3 regions of the Lysinibacillus sp. CD3-6 genome follow, and region 1 is predicted to be linked to each of the others. Evidence: riboswitches for the same ligand, from Rfam matches in the RefSeq annotation. Region 1 holds a riboswitch; each other region holds the start of a gene.
The links. Region 1 has a riboswitch for cobalamin ahead of FH508_RS12395 (hypothetical protein). Riboswitches for the same ligand answer to the same signal wherever they lie in the genome.
Positions count from the first base shown of each region.

Region 2: another riboswitch for cobalamin. It lies ahead of FH508_RS14480 ((2Fe-2S) ferredoxin domain-containing protein); the one in region 1 lies ahead of FH508_RS12395 (hypothetical protein).
Region 3: another riboswitch for cobalamin. It lies ahead of FH508_RS21335 (FecCD family ABC transporter permease); the one in region 1 lies ahead of FH508_RS12395 (hypothetical protein).

Region 1 covers NZ_CP085880.1:2,550,799-2,554,766, forward strand. The annotation lists gene FH508_RS12390 (elongation factor G) at 1-1,927, shown strand, start outside; gene FH508_RS12395 (hypothetical protein) at 2,118-2,891, opposite strand; cobalamin riboswitch at 3,150-3,334, opposite strand; gene FH508_RS12400 (hypothetical protein) at 3,441-3,749, opposite strand.
Region 2 covers NZ_CP085880.1:2,907,240-2,921,410, forward strand. The annotation lists gene cobM (precorrin-4 C(11)-methyltransferase) at 1-622, opposite strand, end outside; gene cobI (precorrin-2 C(20)-methyltransferase) at 622-1,329, opposite strand; gene cbiE (precorrin-6y C5,15-methyltransferase (decarboxylating) subunit CbiE) at 1,322-2,542, opposite strand; gene FH508_RS14455 (cobalt-precorrin-5B (C(1))-methyltransferase) at 2,499-3,632, opposite strand; gene FH508_RS14460 (precorrin-8X methylmutase) at 3,632-4,291, opposite strand; gene cobK (precorrin-6A reductase) at 4,304-5,065, opposite strand; gene FH508_RS14470 (sirohydrochlorin chelatase) at 5,062-5,976, opposite strand; gene cobJ (precorrin-3B C(17)-methyltransferase) at 5,992-7,668, opposite strand; gene FH508_RS14480 ((2Fe-2S) ferredoxin domain-containing protein) at 7,672-8,043, opposite strand; cobalamin riboswitch at 8,180-8,360, opposite strand; cobalamin riboswitch at 8,617-8,801, shown strand; gene FH508_RS14485 (energy-coupling factor ABC transporter permease) at 8,942-9,688, shown strand; gene FH508_RS14490 (energy-coupling factor ABC transporter substrate-binding protein) at 9,690-9,962, shown strand; gene cbiQ (cobalt ECF transporter T component CbiQ) at 9,966-10,739, shown strand; gene FH508_RS14500 (energy-coupling factor ABC transporter ATP-binding protein) at 10,736-11,608, shown strand; gene FH508_RS14505 (S8 family peptidase) at 11,696-14,171, shown strand, end outside.
Region 3 covers NZ_CP085880.1:4,297,524-4,311,694, forward strand. The annotation lists gene FH508_RS21290 (globin-coupled sensor protein) at 1-219, opposite strand, end outside; gene FH508_RS21295 (SEL1-like repeat protein) at 883-2,169, opposite strand; gene FH508_RS21300 (YdcF family protein) at 2,243-3,256, opposite strand; gene FH508_RS21305 (hypothetical protein) at 3,443-3,916, shown strand; gene FH508_RS21310 (DUF2653 family protein) at 3,904-4,191, shown strand; gene FH508_RS21315 (S-layer homology domain-containing protein) at 4,337-5,965, opposite strand; gene FH508_RS21320 (endonuclease Q family protein) at 6,079-7,248, opposite strand; gene FH508_RS21325 (hypothetical protein) at 7,320-7,490, opposite strand; gene FH508_RS21330 (heme ABC transporter ATP-binding protein) at 7,592-8,374, opposite strand; gene FH508_RS21335 (FecCD family ABC transporter permease) at 8,380-9,426, opposite strand; cobalamin riboswitch at 9,573-9,769, opposite strand; gene FH508_RS21340 (YdhK family protein) at 9,947-10,510, shown strand; gene FH508_RS21345 (response regulator transcription factor) at 10,562-11,248, opposite strand; gene FH508_RS21350 (HAMP domain-containing sensor histidine kinase) at 11,255-12,619, opposite strand; gene FH508_RS21355 (NADPH-dependent FMN reductase) at 13,244-13,786, opposite strand; gene FH508_RS21360 (nitroreductase family protein) at 13,850-14,171, opposite strand, start outside.

The DNA of each region.
Region 1 (3,968 bases):
GATTGGTGTGCTCGCACATGTCGATGCAGGAAAAACAACCTTTTGTGAACAACTACTCTTCCACACGAATAGTATTCAAACGCGCGGAAGAGTCGATCATCAAGATACTTTTTTGGATAATCATTCAATCGAGCAAGCTCGTGGCATTACCATCTTTGCCGAACAAGGGAGGATGGAAATTGGAAGTGATATCTATACGTTAATAGATACGCCTGGGCATGTCGACTTTTCACCTGAAATGGAACGTGCAATTCGTGTAATGGATTACGCTATCATTATCGTAAGCGCTGTAGAAGGTGTACAAGGTCATACTGAAACAGTGTGGCAATTGCTACGCCAATATAACGTACCAACCTTCTTCTTTATAAATAAGATAGATCGTGATGGTGCTGATGTGGGTGCCGTTGTGCGACAGCTTCAAAAAGAATGTTCGGAGCATGTACTTTTAATAAACGATCCATTGTGTGCAGATTACGTACCAAACCACATTGCTGAGTGGCTAGCTGAGCGTGATGAACAACTACTCGATGCCTTTTTGACAGAAACTCTCGATGCGCAAACATGCCTAATGCAGTTGCAAAAGTTCATTAAACAAGAGCAAGCATTTCCTTGCTTTACTGGTGCTGCTTTAAAGGATATTGGAATAAAAGAATTTTTATCACAGCTACCCCTACTTACAGAAACGCAATTCGACCATCAACGACCATTTCAAGGTGAAGTATTTAAAATCCGTCATGATGGCATGCAACGTTTAACCTTTATCAAAGCTTTAGAAGGAACTTTACATACACGCCAAGACTTTACATTTGGTGTTATGACTGAAAAAGTAACTGAAATCCGCTTATATAATGGAAGTCGTTTTGTCACAACACAAAAAGTGCAAGCTGGAGAAATTTTCGCTGTAAAAGGGCTAAGTATAGCAAAAATCGGTGATATTTTAGGTAGTACAATGACTCCTCAGCCATATGAGCTAGTGCCGACTTTACAAGCTAAAGTACAGTATGATGGGCAGCAGCATATAAAAGAAGTATTACAAGTATTCCGTTTGCTCGAAGCCGAAGAACCGTCGTTGCGCGTCGTATGGCATGAGAAGTTTCAAGAAATCCATGTACATATTATGGGTGTTATTCAACTTGAAGTGCTTGCTGAAGTGTTAAAAAATCGCTTGTCACTTACTATTACTTTTGGTGAACCTAAAATTTTATATATGGAGACAATTGCAACAACTGTAACAGGATACGGTCATTTTGAGCCGTTAAAACATTATGCAGAGGTACACCTATTAATGGAGCCAAATATTCGAGGTACAGGAAACACGTTTGTTAACGCTTGTCATGCTGATGATTTATCAGTTGGCAATCAACGACTAATTGAAAAACATCTATTTGAGCGAGAGCATCACGGTCTTTTAACAGGCTCCCCCGTTACGGATATACGCTTCACCCTTTTGACAGGACGTGCCCATATCAAGCATACAGAGGGAGGCGATTTCCGCGAAGCAACTTTCCGTGCACTTCGACAAGGGCTGGAACAAGCCGAAAATATATTGCTTGAACCGTATTATCGCTTCAAATTGAAAGCATCGAATGATTTTATCGGTCGTATGATGAACGATATCCAGCAAGCAGACGGTACATTTGATGCACCCGTCTTAACAGAGGAACAAGTAACATTAACAGGACGCGTTCCTGTTGCAACATTTATGCATTATAGTACTACTTTCGCTGCTTATACGAACGGCAAAGGATCAATATCGTTACAATTTGATGGCTATGATAAATGCCATAATAGTGAAGAAGTAATAGCGCAAATCAATTACAATAAGCAAGCTGATCCCGACTATTCATCGTCTAGTATTTTTTGTGCGAAGGGTAAGGGCTATTCCGTTCCTTGGTATGACGCAAAAGAAGCCATGCATTGCTTGTAATTAAACAACGACACACATTTCTATAGCAACACAGCGATTTTTAGTGGTTTATCGGCGGTTTCAACGGTTCTATCGGCGATTCCTAGGCTTTTATCGGCGGTTTCAAAAGTTATCCGCAATATCCATCAATATTATTCTCCTTAAAAAATAACTGAAGGCATCGAGAACATCTCGATGCCTTTTATATTTCCTATAAAGCTTTCTTTACTTTCGCAACAAAGCTATTTGCCGATTCCACAATTACATAACCATTACTATTCGTAAAATCTACAAGAACCGTGCCAGGTTTACTCTTTAAAATTTGTAATTGCTCGATCAGTTGAAGCAATAATTGATGACCATTGCCTCGTGGGTGCCAATTTAAATGATAGTCATTTAATTCTTTCACACTTTCAAGAAAGTGTTCGTATTCATGCTTTACATATTTTATTAAATCTAATATTTTATTAGTATCTTGATTTGTATGAACGACTAACGACAAATCTTCTAAATAGGTAATATAAAAACGCATAACCATTGAGCATAGTAAATCATTGACTCGCGCAGCACTTAAAATAGGTTTCTGCTCTATATTCAGCCTATCTAAATTTGGTTTCGCACGAATCGAATCAATACGTGTTATTAAATGATACGCCTCACCATTGACCTCATAAACAATTGGATTTGTTGGCATGTACATCATAAAGCTGTTCTTTTTCGTTTTGAGCTCGTCCGCCACGCTTGCTTTAGCAAAAAGGCAACCGTCATACACCTCATTTTGAATCCAAATGATATCTTTGTTAAAGAATATTTGATTAAATAAACGTTCGTTACGAATAAGTCCTGTTGCTAAAAACTGATCGACAAGAGCTTCAATGACCATTCTAGTTTTAGGCTGCTTGGCAACTTCAACTCGTGACAGTTTACAAATCTTCATATCTACATATTGCTTTTCTTGTGTTGTACATACATGAATATTCGTCATACGTGCACCTCAGTTCGTACATATTTTCAAAACAAATGTTGCGATCACATAAAAATACGGATTTCCTGCTTTGAGAGGAAATCCGTCGTTCAGCTAATCATTATCATTCATCAAGCAGCATCAAACAATGAACCAATGGGAGATATTTGGCTCGATGCCGTATATCCTTAATTCCTTTGGTATTGGTCGTTTGACGTACTGTGACGAACAGAACATTCTGCTTTGTCAACATGCCACCTCCTATTCCTCGTAGGGTTATGGTGTGTACTCGTAACAGGCAGGTCTCCTGACTTATGGTCATTGCTCCTTTTCACCTTCCCGTCCTTTGACAGTGGTCTTTGAAAAGTCGCTCACATTTACAGTTGCGGGACAGTGTCGGATTTGCACCGACTTCCCTTTTCAGTAAATTGCACGCAATTTACACCTATTACTACACGCTATTTAGTTGTGAAGGAATTCAGGGTACTCCACTTTCCTTATAGATTATTAAAATCAATTGTAAAGTAGTGTTTTTCCAAAGTCAAATTTCTCAATATATTCCATATTTCATTATTTTTCCTCCAATCTTTCTAACTCCGAATGTAAGTACTCTTTTATTACTTCGTTATTCTTTTTCCCATAGTGCGTTAACACCGCTAGCTGACACGCATCATCTAGTAAATAATTCTCTTTCATTCTATTACGGACAAACTCTATTACACTTACCTCGCGGGCATCGTAACGTAAATCTCCGCCTACCTTAGTCGTAAATATCCCTACTCTTTTTCTCATAGCTATTACTATGCTTCTCACTTGTCCTTCTGTTAAATTAAACGCTATCCTAACGTCTGCTGTTAGAATGTTATCGTTATACCACACTATAATTACCTCGCTTTCTCTTCGATATTCTAGCGTAAATGTACTTTTATAAAAATCCGCTAAATTATCCGAAATAGATTCGACAAAAACAAAGGAAAGTCGACCGATACTATTCGGCACAATTTTACTATATTGTTATACTACCGAGAAATCGATATGACGCAATACTGACGCTAATTAAATCAAGATTATAAATTTACATATTTTTACTTAAATATT
Region 2 (14,171 bases), 360 kb from region 1:
CAACTAAAGTCGTACGAACAATTTTTTGATCGGGCCAAGTAGCACGCTGAATGACCGCAACTGGTGTATCATCAGACCATCCCGCACTTTGCAATTCTTTGACAATTTTCTTTGTTAGTGTTGCACTTAAAAACAGCGCAATCGTACAATGATGGCTAGCAAGATCACGTAGCTTTTCAAACTCAGGTACAGGTGTACGACCTTCTGCACGTGTTAAAATAAGCGTTTGTGTTAAATCAGGAATGGTTAATTCCGCACCAATTGCCGCCGCTGAAGCAAATACCGAGCTTACTCCAGGAATAACTTCGTAGCCAATCCCTTCCTTCTTCAACAATGCAATCTGTTCCATGATAGCTCCATACATCGCAGGGTCGCCCGTATGCATACGTGCTACTACTTTCCCTGCATTGACACGTTCAACCATGACCGCCACCATTTCTTCTAAATGCATACCAGCTGTACGAATAACTTCCGCACCTGGCTTTGCCTTTGCAATAAGATCTTCATTGACTAGTGAATCCGTATACATGACAACATCCGCTGTTTGTAGCATATGTAAACCTTTAACTGTAATTAAATCTGGGTCTCCTGGGCCTGCACCAACAATATAAATTTTCTTCATTATTTACGCACCACCATTAACGTTAAATATTCTAAATCTACACCGTCTAGTTCACGCACATCCCAAATAATTTCCTCATCGGACGTAACCTTTGTCACAACGGAAGCCTTATCAAGCAAGTCTAAATCACGTAGCACTTCTAACATTAAATCAATAACCTTTGCTACTTTTATAAATACGACTGCATCATGACTTTCAATGGCCTCACGCATTGCCTCATAATTATCATGAGCTGGAATAATTGCGACACGATCATCTCCATCCGCAAGGGCTATGCCTAGTCGTGATGCAGAACCATTGAATGATGAAATACCAGGTACAGTACGAATTTCTACATCTGGATGCGTGTCCTGCATTAACTTCATCATATGAATAAAAGTACTATATAAAAGAGGATCACCTTCTGTCACAAAGGCAACATCCTTACCTTCTTTCAATTTACCATAAACAAGTTCAACAGATTTCGTCCATTCACGTTCTAAAACTGCTTCATCCTTCGTCATCGGGAAAACAAGACCAAGCATATCTTTTTCCTCAGGATTAATGTAAACATCCACAATACGATGTGCATAGCTTTTACTACCCTTTAATTTTTTCGGGTAGGCAATAACGGGTGACTCTTGGATAACTCGGAATGCCTTTACTGTAATTAACTCTGGGTCGCCAGGGCCTACGCCTAAGCCATATAAAATACCAAGATTACTCATGATTTTCTTCCTTTCGATATGCCGAAATAATATAGATCGGGTTTAATGGGACAAAGCGAGTCATATCTAAAATCGGTTTACTACGTGCAAGTTGCGCCTGTAAAATTTCTACTGCAAAGCCACAAGCTTTAAACGCCTCAACTGCCTTATATAAATTTTCAATTGTAGCCGCATTTAAGACAATGCGACCATTGGGCTTTAGGCGTGCACAGCACAGCTGTAATAATTCCACCATTTCCCCCCCTGTTCCGCCGATAAAAATCGCATCTGGGTCTGGAAAATGTTCCAGTCCAGCTGGCGCTTTACTATGAATAGCGGTAATATCCACGCGGAATTTCTGTTGATTTTGTAGACAGTTTTCTAAATCAGGTGCATTTTTTTCCACTGCATACACTTGACCTTCAGGTGCCAGTTTACCAGCTTCAATTGCCATCGATCCTGTGCATGTACCAACATCCCAAATCGTACTATCCTTTTGAATTTGCATAGCTTGTAAACTTAATACACGAATTTCTTTTTTCGTAATCAGTCCTTTATCTGGTTTACGTTGCGAAAACTCTTCATCTTCAATACCAAGTGTATAATGCTTAGGAGCTGATGTTTGCTGTAGAATAACAACATTTAAAGGTGAAAATTCCGCTTTTTCTAATTCATCAAGAGTATACCAGCCATATTTTTCATCAATGCCTTGTAAATTTTCTGCCACAAAAGCTCGGTATTCGGTTATACCAAAATGCTTTAAATAACGTGCCAGTGCATTTGGATTATTGTCTGCATCTGTTAGTAATGCTACTTTCTTTTTGCCATCAATACGTTGCGCTAAGCCTTTCATTGGTCGCCCGTGAATACTCGTTATATAGGCATCCTGCCAGCTTTCGCCCATTTTTGAAAATGCAAGCTGCACGGAGCTCATATACGGATATACTTCGATATTCAGCTTTTTGGCTAAATAGCCCCCTATGCCATAAAACAAAGGATCACCCGAAGCTAAAATAACTGTATGTCTCGTTTCTTCGGATAGTTTTTCAACAAGCGTTGAAAGTCCGCCTTTAATGACTATTTTTTCTCCTGTAAAGCTTGGGAAAAAATCAAGGATACGCTCACCACCTACGAGCACCTCGCAGTCTTCAATCCACTGTCTATACTGTGGTAGCAAACTTTCCTGTCCGTTATCCCCGATCCCAATCAATTTCATCGATTGATGCAATGTCATCAGCCCTTCCTAATAATTGTCCCTGCATCGAATAAATCGATGTGGAGAGCGTCATGCCCCCTCTAATATGATGTAAAGATGAATAACAGCACGCCTCGCATAGGTGATGAAAGAAAGCATCGTAGCCTTTTTCAGCCATGATTTCACCAACCTGTGATGCGGTATTTGCCTCTCTTACTTGCGCTACTGTTTCTTCATCTGCCCCAATATCAATGGCTAGCTGCGCTAAAAAATTAAAATCAATGGCTGCGCTTTTGGAGTGCACCATCATTACACCTTGTGCTACTTTCGAAAATTTCCCCATCATTCCAACGAGCGATACTTGCTTAATGCCAAGTCGTTTACAATGCTTTAATGTAAAGCCGACAAAATCACCCATTTCAATAAATGCTTCCTCAGGTAATGTAGGATATTGGGCCATCCCAAACTTTTCACTTCGCCCACCTGTTGTGACAACAACATGTTCACAACCAGCTGCCCTTGCGACACTAATAGCTTGAACAATACTTGCCATATATGCAGAACTCGAAAAAGGCACGACGGTTCCCCTTGTGCCTAAAATGGAAATGCCCCCAATAATGCCAAGACGACCATTTAATGTTTTTTTTGCAATTTCCTCACCTTCTGGTACAGAAATAACAACATTTACGCCGCGATTAATTTGAAACTCGTCTAGCACGTCTTGTACGGTACTATGTATCATTTTACGTGGTACAGGGTTAATTGCTGCTTCCCCAACAGCAACAGGCAAGCCGGGCTTTGTTACGCGCCCGACGCCAATACCTCCATCTAAATGTATCCCAGGTGTATTAGCCCAGCTTACTGTGCCAATAATAAGGGCTTTGTGTGTCGCATCTGGATCATCACCAGCATCCTTAATCGTTTCACAGCTTACTTCATTGCTGCTAATCGTACATTTTTCAATCGTAAATGTTGCGTCTCGTCCAATAGGCAAATGAATAGTACTCGTTTCTTGCTCTTCATTTGTAATGAGTGCTAGTAATGCTGCTTTTGTAACTGCAGTTGCACAGGCTCCTGTTGTATAACCGTGACGCATGTCTTTAGGATCCTTTTTTGGCTTCCGCTCCATTATTTTTTCGCCTGTTCGTCCGCTAATAATGAAACGGCATTTAAAGCAGCAACCGTCACTGTACTACCGCCTTTACGCCCAACATTTGTAATATAAGGAATTCCCTCTAGCTTTAACAGCTCTTCTTTTGACTCTGCTGCTGATACAAAGCCTACTGGCATACCAATAATTAAGTCTGGTTTGGCTAACCCTTCTTTAATTAAGCGAATTAACTCTAGTAAGGCTGTCGGTGCATTTCCGATTGCATAAATGCCACCTTCATGTAATTTTGAAGCCTTTTGCATAGAGATAATCGCACGCGTTGTATTTTGTTTTTTTGCTTCAATAGAAACGTCTTCATCTGCGATATAGCAGTGTAAATCCCCACCATGCTTTTGGAAACGTTTTTTTCCTGAACCACTTTCAATCATTTGTACATCAGCAATGACATGACGACCTGCAAGGATTGACTTAATGCCCGCTTCAATCGCTCCTGGTGTAATAATAACGCTACGTCCTAATTCAAAGTCAGCAGAAGCATGGATAATACGACGTACAATTTTCCACTCATCTTCTGTAAAATCATGTTCGCCCATTTCCTCTGCAATTATCGAGAAACTATAGTCATAAATTTTGTCTGGGTCTACTGTTAATGGTTTGAAATCTGTTTTGAAATCCATATGAAATGCCTCCTAAAGTATGTGTTGTACCGCCTGTACTACTTCCTCAAATGAGGAATATTGCTGGCCGTATTTTATATTTGGTCGTGCGATTAATATTGTTTCAATACCACAAGCCAGCGCTGCGTCAAGCTTTTCATCGACTGAGCCGACCTTGCCACTTTCTTTCGTAATCATCAATGTCACGTCATATTGACGAAATAACGCTTCGTTTAATTCTTTTGAAAAAGGACCTTGAATAGCAACAATGTCTCTTTGTGCCACACCAAGTGCCTCACATTTTTCCATATTATCAAGGCGCGGAAGCATACGTGCGATAACACGTGTATTTTCTAGGCCCTGTAATACTTTTGTAAACGTTGCAAGCGTTTTACTACCAGTTGTCAGCATAATGACACCACGTTTTGTTGCGGCTAATTGTGCTGCTTCCTCATAGTCTTTGACAACTGTAATCAACGGGTGGTCATAATGCTCATTCGCACGTTCATATCGAATATATGGAACACCAGCACTCTTTGCTGCTGCCATCGCATTTTTAGATGCTTCCTCTGCAAATGGATGTGAAGCATCGACAACTAGACGATATCCGCGTTCTGTAAGTATTGCTGCCATTTCCTCAGCCGTTAGTCTACCAACTAGATGTGGTAGACCTACCTCTGCAAGGCTTGAAGCGGCTGAATCTGTCACAACTGTCGCCGTCACAGCATAGCCCACTGACTGCAATTCAAGTGCAAGATTCCTTGCGTCACTCGTACCTGCTAACATGAAAATCATTTTACTAGCTCCTCGTTATGATGATGGTCATGATGGTGGTCATGATGGTGGTTATGGTCATGATGGTCGTGATCGTGGTCATGATTGTGATGATGATGCGCATGTCCATGTACCGCCGCATAAGCACGATAATTTTCTAAATCTTGCATACCTGTTGATGTACCATTTACTGCTTGCTCAATACGGTTTAAAAGGACATTTTGCAAACGTTCATGGTAGCCAAAATAGTTAGCAATTTGAATATCACAGTCAGGATATTGCTTATTAAATTGCTCGCACATACCATTCATACGTTCCATTAAAATACCTGTGAATAAAAAGTACGGTAGCATAATAATTTTTTTCGCCCCTAGTTTAACGCAGCGTTCAATGCCTTCTTCAACACGAGGATCTGTCACGCCCATAAAAGCACTTTCCACATAAGGAACGTTCAGTTTTTCCCATAACAAACGAGTAATTTTATAAAAATCACCATTTGCAGCTGGGTCACTACCACCTCGTGCAATTAATAAAATGGCAGTATCCTTATGTTCTTCTTCAGTATTAAAGCCGATTTCTGCTAAGCGGTCTTCTAAAATAGCAAATATTTCATCATGAATACCGATTGTTTGCCCATAGGTAAATGTAATGTTTGGATAATGTTCACGTGCATGTTCGATTTCTGCAGGTATATGCATTTTTGAATGGCCTGCATGAAGTAGAATAATCGGAATTACATGGACCTCTGTAGCACCCTTGTTTATACAATTTGTAATACCTTCTTCTATGTTAGGAGAGGCAAACTCCAAAAAACATGTTTCAACTAAAAAACTTTTATCAACTCGAGGTGTCATTTGCTCAATAAACGTGCGCACCTCGTCGTTTCCTGCTGCTAAACGGCTACCATGGCCAACAAATAAAATTGCTTTCATTTTTTTATCTCCTCACTAGTCGCCGCACGGAGCTGGCTCTACTTTTATTTTTGACGACATATCTTGATACGTAAAATGCAATATTTTTTTCACCCGTTTGAAATATTTGAACAAGCGTTCATTTGGATGTGCATTTGCCTTGTATTCCTCAATAATGTCTGTAATAAGCGGAATAAGCTGTTCTGGCTCTAGCCCCTCTACAACGGGCTGGGCCGCATGGGCTGTACGCCCTACTGGCTTAGCGCCGATAAAAACATCAAATTTACTTTTTCGATAGACGATACCGATATCGTCAAACACTGCTCGATAGCACGCCATGCCACAGCCATTAAAGCCAATATTTAAAGTTTTAGGCAGGGATAATCCACCAAGCTTATCTTGAATTTCCTCTGCATATGGAATTGAATCTGCCTTCTCTCCATAACAGAAATCACAGGCTTTTAGTGACAGCACATCCCCTATTGGTGCAAGTAAAAAGCCTACTGCTCTTAACTTTTCAGTAATCATTTCAGGCTCTGTCGTCGGAATTTTCAAATGAATCTGATGGTCTGGTGTATATTCCATCGTGCCTTCATCTCCCACAACTTCAGCTAACGTCATCATTTGCTGTGGCGTGAAAAATTTATTTGCTACCCCTGGACTAACAGCAAGTTCAAAAATCGACTCCATTTTTTGCTGGACTAACTTTGTTGTTGTCTTTGTGACAGTTGTTCCTTTCACCATGGCAAGTGCTGTTGCTGCCATTTCCAATGATGATTTTTCTGGTACTGTTACAGGCGCAGGTGCTATTGCAATACTACTTTTCATCCGTCCTGCATTGGGATCTGCCGCAAAGTCTTGGCGTGCAGTACCTGTTTCTTGGTTCATTGCCCACGGTTCATTTTCTTCTCTTAAACGCTGGTGTGGACGTAAAGGCTGTTTTTCTTCTCCAAGTGTATATTTGCGCTGATAGCCACGCGGTGTAATCATTTTATTGTCATAGAAAAATGTCGATGAATTGCCAATAATTACTGTAGTTAACATGCCGATATCATGCTCGAGCATCTCTGCTAACGTTGTCATTGTTATTTCCTGACGATCTCGGTAGGCACTTTTCACAAGTCCTACAGGCGTATCAGGTGATCGATATTCTAGTAAAATCCGTTGCGCTTCTACAATTTGACGTGTACGGCGCCCACTTTTAGGGTTATATAGAGCAATGACAAAATCCGCCATCGCCGCAGCTTCCACACGCTTTGCAATTAAATTCCAAGGCGTTAAATGATCACTTAAACTAATCGTGCAAGAATCATGCATAATTGGTGCGCCTAGCAAACTTGCACAAGAATTAATAGCAGAAATTCCTGGCACAATCTCAACTTCAATCCCTGTTGCTTCCGTCCAACCAAGCTCAATGAGGACTTCATATACAAGTCCAGCCATTCCATATACGCCCGAGTCACCACTCGAAATAACCGCAACAATATTTCCAGCCTCGGCTTGACGAACTGCTTCTTGTGCACGTGACACTTCTTCTGTCATGCCAGTACTAACAATCGACTTTGCACTTACTAAATCTTGAATGAGCTCAACATATGTTTTATAACCGATAATAAATTCACTTTGTTGTAATGCCTCTACAGCACGGGTTGTAATATGCTTGAAATCCCCAGGTCCAAAGCCTACAACAAAAATCTTTCCTTTTTGCGCCATTTTTTACCCCTCTTTCACCTTGTCGATGCCTTTGATGGCTGTTGTTTGCGGGGTACGCTGCAACGTACCTTCTGTCAAAGTAAACACATGCTCACTATGTAAAGAATCATCGTTTAAATCTTTTACAAGCGTTCTACCATGCTCTACTGTTGGCACACGATACCAATTTCCCTGTGGATACGCGATTACAACACATGCATCTTTGCATCTGCCATTACAACGCGTTCTTGTTGTATGTATTTCCTTATCGAGTGCTAATTTCTCTATTTCATCTCGTATGGCCAACGTAATTTCCTCAGCCTCTTTTTTCATGCAACTACTACCATTACAAATAAAAAGATGTGTTTTCATGCCCTCTAAGTTCCAAGTTGTCATTGCTGTTCTCCCCTCATTGACTTTTAGGAAAAAGAAAAAACCTTTACTCAACATCGAAGAGTAAAGGTTTTATAGAAGCCAAAATAAAAACGAATATACACGTATCCGCTCTCGCTTCACTTCTCCCTCCGAAAAGTTTGCATATCATCAACTAAGCAGGTTTCCTGACTTAAGCTTCCTCTTACTTTCGCGCCTTCCCAAGTTTCCAGTGGCATTGCGATTTCATCAGCTATTACAGTAGCGGGGGCTGTATCGGATTTACACCGATTTCCCTATTATCTCGAAGTATATCGAGCACTTAATGATGGATTTATATTTAAATTTTGAAATGAAATGTTAATAAAACGAATATAAAACTGTTTCTATCATAGCCTATTATTTTTACTCTTTTCAACATTTCTTTTTTATTTATTAGATTTTTAATAAAATTTCAACAAATATTCCGTTAAAATTGATTGATTCTCTCTTGTATTTATCTGAATTTTCTAGAATGTAATTCTATTAAAAAATCTTTTTACAAAAAAAGAATAGCTTATGATTGGAAAAACATGTTACACTTCTTCGTGAAAACTCACAATTTCATCTTTTTTCGGTGCGAAGTGTATACATTTCGCTTAAAAGGGAAGCCGGTTTAAGTCCGGCGCGGTCCCGCCACTGTATGAGGGAATTTTATAGAAAATGTCACTGTCCAAAGGACGGGAAGGCCTATAAAATGTTGATCTTAAGCCAGGAGACCTGCCGAAAAAATCGTGATCGTTTCAACCTACGAGGATAGGTGTGCGGCTTAGCAAATGACCATTAGTATTTGCTTTTTCAGCTATGCACTTTTCCTAGACGGAGAAGTGCTTTTTTTATTGCGCATCCTACATTCGAAAATGACTGTGAAGGAGGAATGGTTTTGAAATTTTCTTTTTGGAAACTTAGTTATTTCTTACTAGCTTTTTTACTAGTACCAAATCGAGCGTTTGCCATGCATATCATGGAAGGGTTTTTGCCGATTGAATGGGCGATTTTTTGGTGGGTCGTTTCGATTCCATTTATTATTTTAGGATTACGTTCTATTCGTAAAACAATTGATGAAAATCCTGAAACAAAAATGATATTAGGCTTATCAGGTGCGTTTGCATTCGTTTTATCAGCACTGAAAATCCCATCAGTAACAGGAAGCTGCTCACATCCTACTGGTGTTGGTCTTGGTACGGTTCTTTTCGGGCCATTAGCAATGAGCGTAATCGGAACAATCGTTTTATTATTTCAATCTTTACTTTTAGCGCATGGTGGTATTACTACTTTAGGTGCGAATGCTTTCTCAATGGCGATTGTAGGTCCAATTATTGCGTATTATGTCTTTAAAGGTTCTCAAAAAATTGGTCTTTCATTTTCTATCGCTGTCTTTTTTGCCGCGATGCTTGGGGACTTAGGTACTTACGTTGTCACTTCAGTTCAATTAGCACTAGCTTTCCCTTCTGAAGTAGGGGGCTTTATGGCTTCATTCACAAAATTTGCAGGGATTTTTGCTTTAACACAAATTCCTCTCGCAATTAGTGAAGGGATTTTAACTGTTATCGTCATGAATTTCTTAAAAAAATACAATGTGAGCGAATTAAAGGCTCTTCGTGTTTTCTCAGCAAAGGAGGCACATTAGGATGAAGAAAAATTTACTGCTACTAGCTGTCGTTGTACTTTTAGCAATCATCCCCCTTTTCGTACAAAAGGGTGCAGAATTTGGTGGTGCTGACGGAGAAGCAGAAGCTGCAATCGGTGAAATTAATGCAGAGTATGAACCATGGTTTGAAAGCTTATGGGAGCCACCAAGCGGTGAAATTGAAAGCTTATTATTCGTATTACAGGCTGCGATTGGTGCTGGCTTTATCGGCTATTTTGTAGGCTATATGCGCGGCAAGCATAAGGAAGGTTAAACAATGTTACTCATTGATAAATATGCTTATATGAATAAACTAGCGACTGTTCATCCGTTAGAAAAAATGACGTTTTCCTTAGGGTTACTGCTATTATCGCTTATCGTGAAAGATGAACTTATTTCACTCATTACATTTATTGTAATGAGTGCTTTTATCATTTTATACGCAAAAATTCCCTTTTCATATTATGTAAAATTACTATTGTTACCAGGTTTTTTTCTACTATCTAGTTTAGTATCTATTTTGATTTCAATTGCACCAAATTCAAGTATACTACCAGCACATCGCTTTGCATTTTCGCTTAGTCATTGGACCATTTTCATCGGTAATGCAAGTTTGATTACAGCACAGCAGTTATTGTTCAGTGTACTAGGTAGCATTAGTTGTTTGTACTTTTTAATATTAACAACATCTGTCCAATCTATTTGCCACGTGTTACGACAATGGCATCTACCTGTTTTATTTGTAGAGTTAGTAGAGCTTACGTATCGATTTATTTTTATTTTTTTAAATAGCATGCAAAAAATCCATCTTGCGCAACAATCACGCCTTGGCTATCAATCACCAATGCAATGGCTTAGGTCGATTTCCATGCTCATTGCAGCATTGTTTGCCGAAATGTTTCAACGTAGTCGCGAACTTAATAATGCGATGCAGGCACGTGGTGGCGAATCGGTCTATTGGCAAGATAGTGTACGATACAGCAAGAAAAATTGGTTTGGAATGGTTATTATTTTTTTATTCCTCATCTTATATGGAGGTTTTTTCTCATGACTGAACTTTATTTTGAGCTTCAACAGTTATCGTATGCCTATGCAGACGGTACTGAAGCACTAACAGATATTACATTACAAATTCCAAAGGGGAAAAAAATCGCCATACTCGGTCATAATGGTGCTGGTAAATCAACATTATTTCAGCATCTAAATGGGATTTTAAAACCGACCGCTGGCAATATTACCTTTTGCAACGAAGCACTTAGCTATTCAAGAAAAGCATTATCAGCATTACGCCAACAAGTAGGCATCGTATTTCAAGATGCTGACAATCAACTTTTTTCAGGTACCGTAAAGCAAGACATCGCTTTCGGTCCATTAAATCTTGGCTGGTCACAAGAAAAAATCGAGGAAAAAATCGCCTGGGCTGTCGCACAAACAGAGGTCGAATCATTACTAGAGAAACCGATTCATTTTTTAAGTGTCGGACAGAAAAAACGTGTGGCGATGGCAGGTGTGCTCGCAATGGAACCGTCTGTTTTATTATTAGATGAACCAACTGCTGGACTAGACAATTATTATGCTGCACAGCTTTTACATTATTTAGCTAAATTAGAAAATGGGCAACGAACATTTTTATTGGCGACCCATGATATTGCTTTGGCTTATGAATGGGCAGATCAAATAATTGTGATGGAGGAAGGTAAAGTTATTTATAATGGGGATCCTGTTGAATTGTTCTATCAGGAGAAGTTGCTTGAACTAGCGCATCTTGAACGACCCTGGGTTTTTGACATAACTCTCGCCCTGCAAAATAAAAATCTTTTTGATAAGAATATACAGATGCCTCGTTCAAAAGAAGACTTACAAAATCTAATCGAGCATTTGGGTGACAGGCACTCAAACAATTTACAAACAATTTTATAAAAATTTGTTGAGGAATGATGAAACTTTTCTTTTATCCATCCGTTATAAATAGTGAAATGTCATATTTTACTCAAGGAGGGAAAACAATTGAAAAACTGGGTGATGAAATCAATCGCTGTCGTAGCATGTTCTGCACTAATGGTTCCTGCTGCTTCTGCCTTTGCTGAAGCACCACAGAACCCAGAATTGGTGACAAGTATGCTCGCTAGCAAAAAAAAGCAAGCATTAAAGCAGTTCAACTATCAAAATGGAGGAAACGAATGGATTAGTCCCGATACGATTATCGTTAAACATTCGGGCCTTGCTAAGACCGTACATAGTAAAATTGGTTCAAAAGTAATTCGATCGATTCCTGCATTAGGCTACGAAGTAGTCCAACTTCAAAAAGGTGTAACATTAGAAGAGGCTTTTTCGTATTATGGCAAGCAAAACGGAGTTAAAAGTGTATCTCCAAGCTACAAGTATTATTCCTTTAATACGATTGTAGATCCAAAGAAAAAAGATATGTATCATTTAGACTTACTGCAAATTGATAGAGCTTTATCATTAGCAGGAAATCATGAGGTTAAAGTGGCAGTTATCGATTCTGGTGTAGATTATAAACATCCAGATTTGAAGTCTCAAATACTTCCACCATATAATGCTGCAACACCTGCCAATACTACCTTTTCTGACCCCCATGGGACGCATGTAGCAGGCATTATTGCAGCTACTAAAGATAACGGGTTTGGTGGATACGGTGTTTTCCCAGCAGCAAAGATTCTTCCAATCGATGTCTTTAACGGCAAACAAAGTGCAAATGATTTCGTTATAGCACAAGGGATACTGCACGCCATTGAACAAAATGCCGACGTTATTAATATGAGTCTCGGTGGCTACGGCGAGTCCCCTCTTATGCAGGAAGCCGTACAAAAAGCAATCGATAAAGGCATTACAATTGTAGCTGCTGCAGGGAATGATTCAACAGATTATTACTCCTTCCCCGCTTCTTTCGAAGGAGTCATTAGCGTTGGTTCTACAAATAAACACAATAAATTATCAAGCTATTCAAACTATGGACCATCAGTGGACATCGTTGCGCCAGGAGAAGAAATTTATAGTACCGTTTATGATGGAAAAAAGGGATCCTCATTCACAACATTTAGCGGGACTTCAATGGCATCTCCTGTTGTGGCGGGTGTAGCTGCTCTACTAAAATCAAAATATCCTACTTTAAAGCCTCATGAAATAGAGGCAATACTCGAAATGACCGCAAAGGATTTAGGTGAAAGAGGCTACGATCTCACCTATGGACATGGCCTCGTTGACCCTTTTAAAGCATTACACTTCGATTTAAACAACCTACCGAAGCGCTATTCTGAAACAAATGAAGAGCGCCTAAACAATGCCAAAGTGCTAAATAAAAATAGTAAAAATACCGAAAAAGGCGAGTTCAAGCTACCTGATGAAAAGAAATGGTATAAAATTGAATTAGATGCAGGTGAATATGCACAACTGTCATTAAAAGGAGCTAGCTACTATGACTATGCATTTGACCTATACTTCTACCCTGCAGGTCAAAAAGATGAGTCAGAAACGATTAATGTAAATGATGTTCGCGCAGGAAAACAAGAAGGCTACCTTTATAAAGCAGAACAAGCAGGAACGCTTCTTATTGGCGTCAAAGATTATAATGGAAGCTATAGCCTAAAAGGTGCATCTAACTTCATTTTCACAGCTGAAACGACGAAGGAATTACCTATCGATTCATTAGCAATAGACAGTCCATATAATATTCAACAGTTCCCATTTAGTACAGCGGGGGAAAATTATACGTTACTTTCAGAGAATCAACAAATCGACAAAGATTACTTTACTTTTTCAGTAACTGAACCATCTACATTAAAATTTGATTTATCAGGTATACCAGGTGTTACAGCATCAATGGAAATCTATCTAAAAAGTGAGTTGGATAGCATCCCAACAGAACAAGTAGATGTTGAAGAAAATGAAATTGCCCCCTACCCAATACAAGCATATTTCAGCTCCGAAAAAGGTGAAAATGCAAGTATCGTATTTGATGCAATCCCTGAGGAAGAGTATGTATTAAGCGTTTCCAATGACAACAGTGGCGTAATCTCAATCGATATTCTCCTTAGCGGCGGTATTGATAATGAGGAAAAATCGTCCATTAATGAATCTATTATTCCTTACACGTTAAAAGGAGAAATTGTTCATCTTCCTGAAGATGAAGACGGACTTCCTTTGAATGAGCCAATTGTTGAAGACGATTTACCATACAGTGAAAATGAGCCAGCTCCATTAAAAGGAAAGAAACGGGAACGAGTAAATAATTTTTTAAATATAAGTTTAGATTCAGATTTTGATGAAAATGCTATAGATGCTGACCTTATTATGGAGAATGCGATTCCTTATAATATCGGTGAAAGTCAAAAAGCATACTTCCAAACGGAATATGATGAAGATTATTTCGTATTTACCGCTCCAGAAGATGCGATTTATGGTTTCCAAATTAAAAAAGGATATAATCATAAGCCAGCCGCTACATTATTGGAATATGATG
Region 3 (14,171 bases), 1.8 Mb from region 1:
ACTTTGCTCAGTTCCAATCATTCCATAAAATCGGTCGACGATTTGATTGATGTTGTCCTCCACAAATGGTTTAAAAGCTTTTAAATATTGTAAATCTATTTTGGTCAAATTTAACATTTCAATCTGCTTTACCAATGTTCGTGAGTTCGGAACTTCCATTGTCACTGAGTATTGTTGTAAATCTAATGCCATTGCCTTTTTCTGTTTTTGAAAAATCACACTTTTCCCTCTTTCATTTACATGTTCTTTTGAAGAGCTGAGCATAATCTATTTCCGTTTACCCAAATATATTTATAAATATACGAAAAAATACCACGACCGCTTATAATTTAACAAGAAAATAATATAACAAAATAACATCATTATAATCAATAATTCATTAATTTTACATTTTAAAATTACTCATTTACATTATACATTTTAAATAAAATTGTCAATTTATTATAACCTATTTTTACCATTTAACACTATATTATTTAATACTATACAAAAAAGTTATCCATCATGATAATGTGATAAAAAGTCTACTTCAACATTTTTCGCTAGCTATTTCTATCGTCTTTTTACTAAATTACGAATATTGTTTGATTTACGACGAGTATAATTAAGTATCAGCATTTTCACCATCTTTCATTTATTCATTTCACAAAGGTCATTTAACCTAACAAATAGTCTAAAAACAATTCTAAATAACTATAATTGAAATTATTTTTCATTAGTTTAAAATACCTACAACAATCATTGACCTTCTTTATTAATTTTCAGTCCATTTCGCACAGTATTTATCGTACAAGCATTATTTTCTTTGCAACAAAAAAATCCCGCAACGGTTAGTTTATCGCTAACCGTTACGGGTAATTTTAGTATAACTGCAAATGGGATTTACAAATCATCTAACTCCTCAAGTAATTTGGAAGCTTCTTCTATGCCTGCTTCTGCAGCAAGTCCATACCATTTCTTTGCCTCTTTAACATTTCGCGGTATGCCTTCGCCTTTATTATAAATATGGCCAAGTTGTAGTTTTGCTTCTGGATCTCCTTGAAGTGCCGCTTGCTTAAACCAATGAATACCTTTTTCAATATTACGGATACCTGTTAACCCTTTGCTCCAAATAAAGCCTAAATCATAAAATGCATCTACATGGTATTGCTCAGCAGCTCTTTCAAACCAATATAAACCACGATTTACATCGCGTATTTGCCCTAAATGGCCTTCTAAATAGATTCCACCAAGTCTGTATTCCGCTTCAACATAGCCTGCCTCAGCCGCTTTTTTATAGAAGTTAAATGCCTGCTGCTCATCTATAGCCATTCCTAGTCCTTGCTCATGCATAATACCTAGTGTAAACATTGCCTCAGCGACACCTTGTGATGCAGCGACATCAAACCATTTCTTAGCAAGCGCCATATTTTCTGCTACACTTTCACCATTAAAATACATATCAGCTAAGTTATTGGCTGCATCGGCATGCCCCTGTTTCGCAGCAGCTTCATACAGTTGGAAAGCTCGATCATAATTTTCCTCTACACCAATACCTTCAAAATAATAGTTACCAAGTGCATATTGAGCATTTGCATTACCTTGTTTTGCTGCTATTTCAAACCACTTTATCGATTTTTCGGGTTGGAAAGGTGTATCATCGTTTGTACTATAATATTCTCCTAGCTCAAACTGGGCATCTGCATCTTGTTCTTCAATTGCTGCTTTGTATAAATCAATGATTTCTTCATGATCTAAATCTTCCTCATCTAATAACTCGACCTCTTCGTCCTGATGGATTACGTACCATTCCAATATATCAAGCACATCATCCACAACTTCAGTTGTATAAGCTAACTTCTCTAACGAAGTAATTTGCCAAATTAAAATATAAATTGGGAGTGGTATCGCTTCACGCAATAAATCATCGTATTCTGCCAACAGTGTTAAAACATTATCTTGTACTGTTTGTGTTTGCTCTGGATGTACAATTTGCAAATGGCGTTGTTGTTTTTTTCTTAACAATCCTTGAATAACTTGATACAGCATTTTTTGCAAGGTCGTCAGTTGTACTTCATCCAAAATGAGTAAAGATAAATTTTGTGCAAACCACGTATTCTGTATTTGTGTTAGCTGTTGTAAGGACTCCGTTCGTTCCTTATTTTGCTTTGCTAAAAATTGCCCATACATTTGTTTTCCCCCCTTGCACACTATGTAAAAAAACTGCCTTGCTACTATTATATGGAAGGCAGTTCAAGAATGGTTACACATATGCTCTTAACATAAGGCCTATAAATAAAGTAATAACAAAAAAGACCGTTACATGTACCCATTTGTACATTTCTAATAACCCGATAAATTCACGAGTAAAAGCATTTGGTATATAATATAACGCTGTTTTAGAACCTACACCTTGTGCATCTAACTTTGCCTTTCTTGCATAAATACTTGCGCGAAATACATGGAAGTTATTCGTCACAAAAAGGGAGCGATAGTGTCTTCCTTGCGCATGCGCATTCATGACTGCTTTAGAATAAACCAAATTCTGTTCTGTATTTGTTGACTGATCTTCTATTAATATTTTCCGATGCGGTATTTGGTATTTATCTATTATATATGTTTCCATCGCTAATGCTTCTGAAACTTTTTCATCATTTCCACGCCCACCCGAGACGATAATAAAGGGACGTTCCCCATATTTTTTATATTGCTTAACAGCTTCGTCTAAACGGCTTGCTAATAGAGGGGGTACTTTGTCACCGATAAGGCCTGATCCGAGCACAATAATGTAACGAGGCTCATACGTTATTGGCGTAAAATGATAAATAATAGCGTAGACCATCACACTTGTATATAAAAATACTGTATAGGCAAAAATCAAAAACGCATAGAAGAAAAGAATATGCCAAAATCCATTTTCGATATTGGTAAAAAACACGAAGACATATCCGATCATCATTAATAAAAAAGCCAATCCGAAAACAGCTAATAATAAATTTCGTATCCTTCGCCCTTCTTTTTCAAGTAGGATTTTGCTATTGAAAAACATCGCGATGGATAACAACAACATTATACTTGGGATAATACCAAACAACGTCATTATACCCATCTTGGATACAAACCCTTGCTCGTTAATAAATAGCTCATACTTTGTTGTTATTCCTACAAATACAGCTAAACCAATTAATCCTAAAACTACTGCATTAAAGAATCGTCTTTTTTCCGTAATATATAGCATTAAAAATACTGAAATCAATAATGTCATTGTTGGAAGCATTGCATTTACTCCTTTCCTTCCTTTCTATTCCCCATTCATCAATATGCTGACACTACTTGTTCATATATTGCAAAATTCCTAAATTAAAGGTAGTGAATATTTTATTTTTCACTATAGTTCATGTAAAATTACTATTAAGAACTAGTTTATGACAAAATATAAAATTATATTGGAGGAATGTAAGTAATGAAAAAAATTATTGCTGCTCTTTTTGCAGCGACACTTATGTTTGCGTCAGTTGGTGCAACATTATTAATATCGGACACACCGACTGCTGAAGCAAAATCTTATAAGTCAGGTAAAAAAGGCTTCTCAAACAATAACAATAGTTCAAATATCCAAAAATCTCAGGATAATTCTAAAGATCAAAATAATGCAACAACAAATAAAAATAATACAACGTCTACAAACAAAACAGATACTACTGCGAAAAAAGGTGGCTTTTTCTCTGGTGGCCTAATGAAAGGCTTAATGCTAGGTGGTTTAGCTGGTCTATTATTCGGTAGTCTATTTAGTGGACTAGGTATGCTAGGTAATATTTTAGGCTTATTAATCAACGTTGCTGCAATTGTTGTTATTGTGATGCTTGTCGTTAAAATTATCAATATGTTTAAAGATAAAAAACGTAAAGAACAGGAAGCTACACAATGGCACAAATAATTAACGAACAAGATATTATCAATGCAATCTGCCTATCACAGGCATATCATAAAAATCTTCGCCCAGAAGATGTACTTGTTGAGTTAACTTATGATGATGAAACAGGCTTCGGTGCAGAAGTTGAAACAAATGGTCAAATAGAGGTTTTAAATACCGCTGCTATGATTGGTGCTTTACGTGTATGGATAAAAGATGTGCTACACGGAGACCCTTTCTCAACAGGTATTGAGCTACTATTGGATGATGAAGAAGGCATTATTGCCAAATTATCATAATTTATAACATAAAGAATAGCCGTTCAATAAATCATTTAGTCGATTTATTGAACGGCTTTTTTTGTAAAATTTATTGCCGCAATGCTCAACGATATGAGCGGCATGACAGTGCCCTCACAAACTCTTTTAAGTCATACTTATCGTTCTATTGTTTGTTCGTTAGTAGCTCACTAAAGGTAACAAAGATTTTAGCCGCATGGCTACGCTTTGTTGGCGCTTCTGGAGAAAATCTCCCTTCATTGCCTACGACAATACCAAGCTCATATAGCATTGTTATTGCCTTTTTCGTCTCCTCATTATAGCTATCTATATCGTTAAATGGTATATTCCCCTTCGCAACATATGTTTGATTGAACTGCTTATCATATGCGCGGTTAATCATTAGTGCTAATTGTGCACGTGTAATTGGCTGACTCGGATTAAACTTGCCATCAGACCCTTTCACAAGCCCATGTGCGTAAGCTGCTGCAATTTCTGCTTGTGTTTCTGCATCGTAGCTTGCAATATCTATGAATGGAGCTTTGTCTTCCGTTGTTAAACCTAAGCTTCTAACGAGCATTGCTGCTGCTTGGGCACGTGTTATATTTTGTTCAGGTCTAAATGTTCCATCGGCATAGCCCTTTAAAATGCCTGTTTCAGCTGCTTTTTGTATAAACTCCGTTGCCCAATGATTTTTTATATCTAGAAATTGGACTTTACTACCTGTTGTAAATGTAGCAGTTGGACTTTGAACACTTTCGTTACCAGCCGCGTCTAGCGCTTTTATAGCAACTGAATAGGCCGTATTTTCTGTTAAACGATCAAGCGTAATCATCAATTGCTCAGCATCGACTGTAGAATAGAGCTTATTATTTACATAAATATTGTATTGCGTAACACCTTCATTATCTGTTGCTGCTTGCCATTTTACCTTTGCCGCCGTACTACTTTCAACATTGACTTGAATAGCGGAAGAGGCATCCCATAGTGGACTTGCTTTTATAATTGGTAAAAATGCTTGATTTGCTACAGCTAGATAGCCTGCTTCACTTAAATGAATGTTTTCTGGATTTGGCAAATAAGTCGGTACATCTTTTGCTACAACGTCTAAAGTCGGCACAAATATTGCACCTGCTTTTTCTGCGGTTGTTTTAATAGACGCATTCATAACACCTAATAGCATTTTAAATTGTGTCTGTAACTCTTCATTATAATAAGGGAAAGAATTATAGTATCCCATCACGTAAATTTGTACTTGCGGATTCAGCTTTTTAATTTCCGCTAAAATGGCGGCTATATTTTGTATAGCTTCTTGTGATGCCTTTAAAATGGCTGCCGTATTTATACCAGTTGTAGCTGCTTCCTTTATAATTGGTAATAAATCATTTGCACCAGCCGTTAACGTAACTAGCTCGGCTTCTTGAATCGATGCTCTAAGCTTTGCATGATCATTTGTATAACCAAACCCGTTCACAGGTTTTTCTACATCACCTTGTAAGTCCGCCAAGACATTTTTCGTTGTATAGCCTGAATAGGCAAAACCTTTATTATACGAAGTTAACAAACCCTCTTGTTGCAATGCTTGTGCAACAAAATCTGTATACCCAAGGCCAATGCCTCCAACCTCATTCATACCGTGTGCCAATGAATCACCTAGTGCTACATAATCTGCTTGTACGACCCAGCTTGGCGCAATGTCATCTTGCTTATTTTCTGCATTTGCTCCTACAGGGACTATTACCTGTAAAGCTAGTACACTAGCAGCTAAAAAACGAAATTTCTTTGTAAATTGCATATCCCCACTCCTCCTGCACATCTAATAATTTCTAGTTTACTAGATTGAGGATAAAAATGGGAACAATAATAGTAAATTCCTGAAATTGCCCTCTATACTCCTAGTGATCTACCCTATTCAGGCTGAACCTTTCCGTAGACGCCACCTCCACCAACTGCAATATTTAATTGTCCTGTTCTTGCTAAATCAATCATTTTAGCAATTTTAAGCGGTACAATTTCTGCAAGCTGCTCGGTAGTAATACGATGTAGAATTGCCATTTCTGTTCCGAATGCACGAATTAATCTATCCATCATTTTCGGACCTAAACCTGGTATAAAATCAAGCGGTACTTGATGAATATACGGTGGTCTCTCACGTTTAGCACTATCTGGATCAGATAGTTCGATAATTCGACTTGCAACACCTTTTACAATTTGCGAACTTCCACATGACTTACAAATGGTATCTTCATCGTTTAACTGTTCACCACATTTAGCGCATACTGTTTGATAATATTTGCCAAGCAAAGGGTTTAACCCATAATTCGCTACTACGGCACGCCCTTCTTGTTCATGGAGTGCCATCTTTAATTCGTTAAAATTAGCTGCTTTTAGTCGTAATTTTTGATATTCACGGGCAATTTTAACAAGTGAATGGGCATCAGAATTAGTTACAAATGTATACTGCTGAATTTCTCGAATGTTTTTTACCATGCTGGTATCAGAGCTTAAACCAAGTTCTATTGCATCTATAAGCTGTGGATCGAATACTTCCGTTAAACTGTTGTGAACGCCTCTTCCAAATAAACTTTTAAATGGGGTAAAAACATGCGCAGGAATAAAGAGACCTCCCAATTCCCGAACTTTTTGTTGTAGTACGCGTCCATCACAATAAATACGTTGTGAACTTAAATGAATATTTTTCATGAAGCCTTTCATCCAATTCGAAAAATCCGCCATCACTTCGATAGTTGGAAAATAAGCTAACACATGAATCGGGCCCTGACAGTTACTATCATAAATTTCAATTTCCGAGCCTGGAATAAGCGTCGTTTCTTGAAAACGAAGTCCCCCTTCTGTTAGCTCTTCTAGTTCACCTCGTTGTATCATCATCGTCATCTCAGCAAGCACCTCTGGCGAATGACAGTCTATAATACCAATTATATCGAGCCCTTTTTTTGCACTTGCCATCTCTAAAATGCGCGATAATGTTAAAGTTTTACTTCCTGTAATCTTTACTGCCCGCCCACTCATCGTTCGACCAATGTGAATATGTAAATCCGTATAATAGTCGTGAAACATGTATACAGCTCCTTTTTTGTTTCATTATAAAATAAAAAAAACCTTACATTGCTGCAAGGCATTTTCATGATTTAAGATGGATGGTTTTGATGTGTGCCATTATCCGTCTCGTATGAACCTGAACCTTGGTTTGGCGTCGTCGCTGCATCATAAGCAATTAAAGTAACGCCAATTTTCTTTTCTAGCTCATTAATTTTTTCTAGCTGTGTGTCATCTAATTGTGCAAATTTAATCTCATCCATATTCGTCACGCATCCTTTCAAAAGTAACGTTCCCCGAATATCTCACAACTATACAAAAATTAAATTGCAAAAATCCTCTGAATTGTTTCGGTGACTGGCACTTATGTAGTTTTCGTGAATTGATCTGATACATAAGTTAAATAAGGTTTGCCTGTCAGTGGGTGTGTTTGAATATCGGCGTAAACGCCAAAAACATCACGCAATAGTTTAGGCGTTAATACTTCCTCTGGTGTGCCGTAATGAACAATACTTCCTTGTTGTAAAACATAAATCTGATCACAATACATAGCTGCCATATTTAAATCATGTAAAGCAGCGACAACAGTTAAATGAAGTGTTTGAATTAAGTCCATTAATTGTAATTGATGCTGAATATCTAAGTGATTTGTTGGCTCGTCTAATATAAGCACTTGCGCCTGTTGTGCTAATGCACGAGCGACCATTACTCTCTTTTTTTCCCCTCCAGAAAGGGAGCTAAAGCTGCGCGTCTCTAAATGGGTAATACCTGTTTGCGCCAATGCCTCTTTGACAATTTTATAGTCTTCCTTGTCGTCCATCTCAAAAAGCTTCTTATGTGGCGTTCTTCCCATGCTCACCAAATCTCTCACTTTAAAATCAAATAACACAGGTGTTTCTTGACTCACAACGGCTAATCTTTTTGCAATCACTCTACTTGATTGCTTAAAAATATCTTCCTCATTTAATAAAACTGTTCCACTTTCAGGCTTTAATAAACGATACATATTTTTTAATAGTGTGGACTTTCCACTACCATTAGGACCAATTAAACCGACAAATTGCTTTTCTTTTATTTGAATGCTTACTTCATCTAATATGCGCTGATCATGAATGGAGAATGATACATGCTTCGCCTCTAATGTCATAGCCTTTAATCTCCTTCACCAAATGAATAATTGTTACGGCGTAGTAGCCAAATGAAAAACGGTCCGCCACAAAAGGCAGTAATGATTCCAATAGGCATTTCCTCTGGTGCGATTAATACTCGCGCAATCGCATCCGCCCACACTAAGAAAATCCCTCCTAATAATGCACTAATAGGGATCACGTATTTATAATTAGATCCTACAATTAAGCGCACAATATGTGGAATGATTAAGCCAACAAACCCAATGGAACCACTTACTGCAACAAGCACACCTGTTAGTAATGATACAAGTAGTATCAGTTGAATTCGAAATTGTTGAAGATTAACACCTAACGTGACTGCCGCTTCTTCTCCAAGTAATAATAAATTTAAATTTCGATAATGTAGCCAGAGCAAACTAAAGACGATGAAAAATATAATGGCCGGAATGAATACATTACTCCATTTTGCGCCTGCAAGACTTCCTAGCATCCAATACATAACGGCTTTTATACCGCCCTCTTCCTTGGACATCATTAACATAAAATTGGAAGTTGCAGACAATATAAATGATACCGCCATCCCCGCTAACAGCAAACGGAAAATAGAAATACGTCCCCCTACACGTGATAAGAAAAATACCAACACAATCGCTATAAAGGAACCTAAAAAGGCTGCTACTGAAAGTGCGTAGATACCTAAAAATGAAAAAGCACCTAAAATAATGACAGCCGTAGCTCCGACTGTCGCTCCTGAAGAAATACCTAAAATATAAGGATCCGCAATTGAATTACGGACAAGTGCTTGCACAGCCGCGCCAGCAATAGCTAAGCCTGCTCCAACAATGGCGGCAAGTATGACACGTGGGACACGTATTTGCCATATAATAATCTCCTGTGAGCGACTCCAATCAGGCTCTATCGTATTTGGGAAAATTGGAATTTTCGAGAAAATAACCTTCCAGACATGTAGCGGTGTAATTGACACAGATCCAATCATAATAGCAGCTGTCATAGAAGCTATCAGCACTAAAAGAAGGATCAATGAAAAGTACATAAATTTTTTGTTCATTTGTTTATTAACTCCTTATCAATCATGATAAATACGAAGCAATAAAAAAGGGTATTCTACGCAATAATGCATAGAAATACCCTAGGTTAAACAAAGTTGGAGAAGTATCCATCAATTGTCCGTAATTGCTTGCATCCTCGTGGGCATTACAGGTAAAACTAATTGGCAGGTCTCCTGGCTTCGATTCTACGTAACTATGATTGCCTTCCCATTCCTTAAAGCACAGTGGCTACTACATCATAGAACTCCTCGTTACAGTTGCGGGACAGCGTCGGACTTACACCGACTTCCCTTTTAAGTGGCACTCATTAACAAGTGTCACACCAATAGTATCTGAAATTTTAAAATTATGACGATTCTATCATACATAATTATGCTAGTCTATAGCTTCTTTCATCTAGGAATCAATCTTTCCTCTTTTCAACTTCATACATATAAATTTTCGTAGAAAACCTTATCCATAATTTCTGCACATTTACTTGTTACATTAAAAACAATAAATAGTAAGGAGGAAATTCATATGATATTCAAAAGAAATTTATTTCTCGGTTTCATGGCGGCAATCACTTTACTAATACTTTCGGCTTGCTCTGAGGATACAGTCGAGTCACAACCTGCTAATAGTGAAGTAATGGATCATGGCGAAGAGATGGATCATTCAAGCTCTGGTGATGTTCCTTCTACTTTAAAAACTGCTGAAAATCCTAAATTTCCAGTAGGCACTACTGCTGTTATTACGGAAGGACATATGTCTGGGATGGAAGGAGCAGAGGCAACGATTGTTGGGGCATATGATACAACAGCCTATATTGTTTCCTATGAACCGACTACTGGAGGAAAGAAAATAGAAAATCATAAATGGGTTATACATGAGGAATTAATAGATCCTGGTGATGCCCCGTTGGCTCCAGGCACAGAAGTTAAAACAACTGCATCGCATATGAAAGGCATGGAAAATGCCACTGTTCACATTGATGAAGCAGTCCAAACAACCGTTTATATGATTGATTACCCTTCAACAACTACAGGGGAAGAAATGAAAAATCATAAATGGGTTACAGAAGACGAACTAGCGTCCAAATAAAAAATCAACCTCTGACGGTTATTCCTTCAGAGGTTGTTGCTAATTATTTGTCTAATATTTTTTGTCAGCTAGCTTATGCCATTTATAGCCGATTCCCCATACTGTCAGTAAATAATCATCTACAGGAAAGCCACTTTTCCGTAGTTTATCCCGTAAATTACGCACATGTGAATCAATTGTTCGATCTTCAATTGTTACATTATATCCCCAGACAGTATTAATTAAATGTTCTCTTGAAAAAACTTTATTTTGATATTCAAGAAATAACGCTATCATGGCAAATTCTTTTGGCGTTAAAAGAATATCCTCTTGGTGAAAAGACAATTCAACGGATTCTTTATTTAATCGTAGCCCTTCAAAAACAACTACTGTTTCTTCTGTTTTTGTTCTTCTTAAAACTGCATGTATACGTGCTAATAACTCCTCCTCATCGAAAGGCTTTAACATGTAGTCGTCTGCCCCCATATTTAAGCCTCTTATAATATCAACCTGTTCCGCTTTTGCTGTTAGCATAATGATCGGCACATCCCAAAACTTCCTTATTTCCTGACATGCTTGCCAACCGTCTATATCAGGCATCATAATATCTAACAGTACTAAATCTACATGATGCTCTTCTAAATAGTCTAAAGCATCTTTCACCGTGGACATGGCAATGCAATAAAAAGAAGGTTCTAAATAAAGCGTTAGTAACTCTAACATTCTTGGTTCATCGTCAATTAATAATAATGTTTTCACTCGTTCCTACCCCTTAAATAATAATTCAAAAGTAGTCCCTTTGTTTTCTTCACTAACAACGGTCACTTCGCCTCCGTGTGCATGGACAAGCTCTTTCACAATAGCAAGACCTAATCCCAAACCGCCGTATGCACGCGCACGAGATTTTTCAACTCTATAAAAGCGTTCAAAAATATAAGGTAATTCCTTCTTCGGTATCCCCTTTCCAGTATCTTTCACAATTATTTTTAATAAGTTATTGTCTCTTTTTACTATAAAGAACGTTGAATCTCCTGAAGAGCAATAAGCTAAAGCATTATTTAACAAATTCAAAACAATTTGTTCTAGTCTTACTGCATCCGCCATTAATGTTAATCCCTCATCACATTGAACAAAAAAGTGGATTCGTTTTTCCTGAAATGCAGGCCGTAGCTTCACCTCTATACTTGCCACTAGGTCATCCAAATGAAGACATTCTTTGTTAATGACAAACGCATTTTCATCCATTTTTGCTAAATCAAATAAGTCTTTAATTAACCTTGAGAGCCGATTCGTTTCTTCAATAATAATGCCTAAATATTTTTGACGATCCTGCTCCGTTAAATCTCGTTTGTAAAGAATATCTGTATAGCCCTTTATAAAGGTAATGGGTGTTCTTAGCTCATGAGCAATACTAGCTAAAAATTCCTTTCTTTCTTCTCTTAAATGATTTAAATCATCGGATAACTGTTGAATAGCATTGGCAAGATCACTAAGTTCATCTTTGCCATTAGTTGAAAGGGCGACAGTAAAATCCCCTTTATTCATTTTCAATGTCGCTTCCTTCATAGCCATCAAAGGTTGGGCTAATTTTCGCGATAGCACAATAATAACGGCAATGGTCACCAATCCTGAAACGAGGCCGACAATTAGAAAATGTTTGTTTAATCGTTCCATTAACGCATGAATGGAATCTGTATTTTGAAACATAAAGACATAACCAATCGTTTTTTGCTGTTTTAGGATAGGACTAATTGTGGCAATATATTTTTCATCTTGCCAATTGTTCTCCAATACACGCCCATTATAAGGCACACTACCCTCGAGCTTCTTTAAATAAACTTGTACTTCGGGGTGTGCAGAAGAAGCAGCTAAAATTGTTCCAGCGTTGTCTGTTATCACAACGTCTGTATTTTCTCTTGATTCCATTATTAAAATATGTGATAGCGTTTCTTCATCGAAATTTTGCTCTAATATCGTTCGATGTGAATTTCCAGTTGTCTGTAAGTTTGTTAATTCCTCTTCCACACGCGAATTAGTTAATGATACATGTAAAAAAAACATCATAAATGTTTCTATGCAAAACAATGTAATAAAAAAAATAATCCCAAGCTTTAATGAAAGTTTTTTCATGCCTTAACCACCTATATTTCAAAATGATAACGTCCAAGTGTGAAGATTTTATGCAGAAGAAAGATACTTTTATCAATATTATAAAATAAAAACTTCTCGCTCATGAATTTTTCATCATGTCGGGAAGACGTGTCAGGCACTCACACAATTCTGAACGGGGAGAGAGGTGTGGTGAGAGAGGTGTCAGGCACCCATACAATTCTGAAAACTGCAAGATGTTTATACTAAGTAAAAATCCACGTAGACTCCTGCGGGAACGCACGCATCGTAAGCCACAACTGGCGGCGCGATAGCGACGGTTGTGGCTTACATCGTGCCCGCGGAAAGCGTAGTGGATTTTTACGATTAAGGAGCGGGTATTATGCTAGGATTCTTCGAGACGTGCCAGGCACCCATACAATTCTGAAAACTGCAAGATGTTTATACTAAGTAAAAATCCACGTAGACTCCTGCGGGAACGCACGCATCGTAAGACACAACTGGCGGCGCGACAGCGACGGTTGTGGCTTATATCGTGCCCGCGGAAAGCGTAGTGGATTTTTACGATTAAGGAGCCACTGATGCTTAGATTTTTATAAAAAAAAGCCAATAAGTATGTCAAATACTTATTGGCTTTCATAATTATTAAATATATTTTTTAACCCAGTCTAAGAAGTTGTCAATAACTACATCAAGGAATTTCACAGTACCTTCATCAGTTAAATTGCCTTCAGCATCGAATTTTGTGTGTACGGCACCGATATAGACGTCATTACCACTAAGTAATGGAGAATTAATTCCAGGTGAGAATAAAATATCACGTAAATGTAATTGTGCTTTCACAGTACCTAAATTCCCCATTGATGCTCCCATCATGAAAGATGGTTTACCGACCATTACTTTATCTACACGAGATAGCCAGTCAATAGCGTTCACCATAACTCCTGGCACAGTTCCGTTATATTCTGGTGTTACCCAAAGTACCGCATCAGCTGCTTTTACTTTTGCTTTAAAGTCTAAAACTGTTTGTGGTGCTTCATTTTCAATATCTTGATCATACATTGGTAAATCACGTAAGCTTAATACTTCTAGTTCAAACTTTTCTGCATAACGCTTTTGTATAAATTTTGCTAATTGCATATTATAAGATTCTTTACGGATACTACCTACGATTGCTACTACTTTCATGTTGTTTCCTCCTAAATGGTTACTGCCATTAATATTTGTTAAGCTATTTTATTTTATACCGCCCTAATAATAGGTTGCAAATTCTTCAACTGGTTTACGATACCCACGTAAACGTTGACTACTTTCCTTTTCCTTGCCAATTGTCATCATTAAGACAATCTCATGTGTTGCTGGCACATTGAATAATGTGCGCATTTGTTGCTGATCAAAGCCAATCATCGGACATGTATCCCAGCCTCGATTTTTTGCTGCTAACATAAAGAGCATAGCTGAAAGTGATGCATTGCGAATCGCATCTTCCTTCATAAACGCCTCCCCACGTTCTTCGTAAAACTTCGTATTATCATCGATGAGACTATCAAGCTCACAGCTTGTAATAATGCCT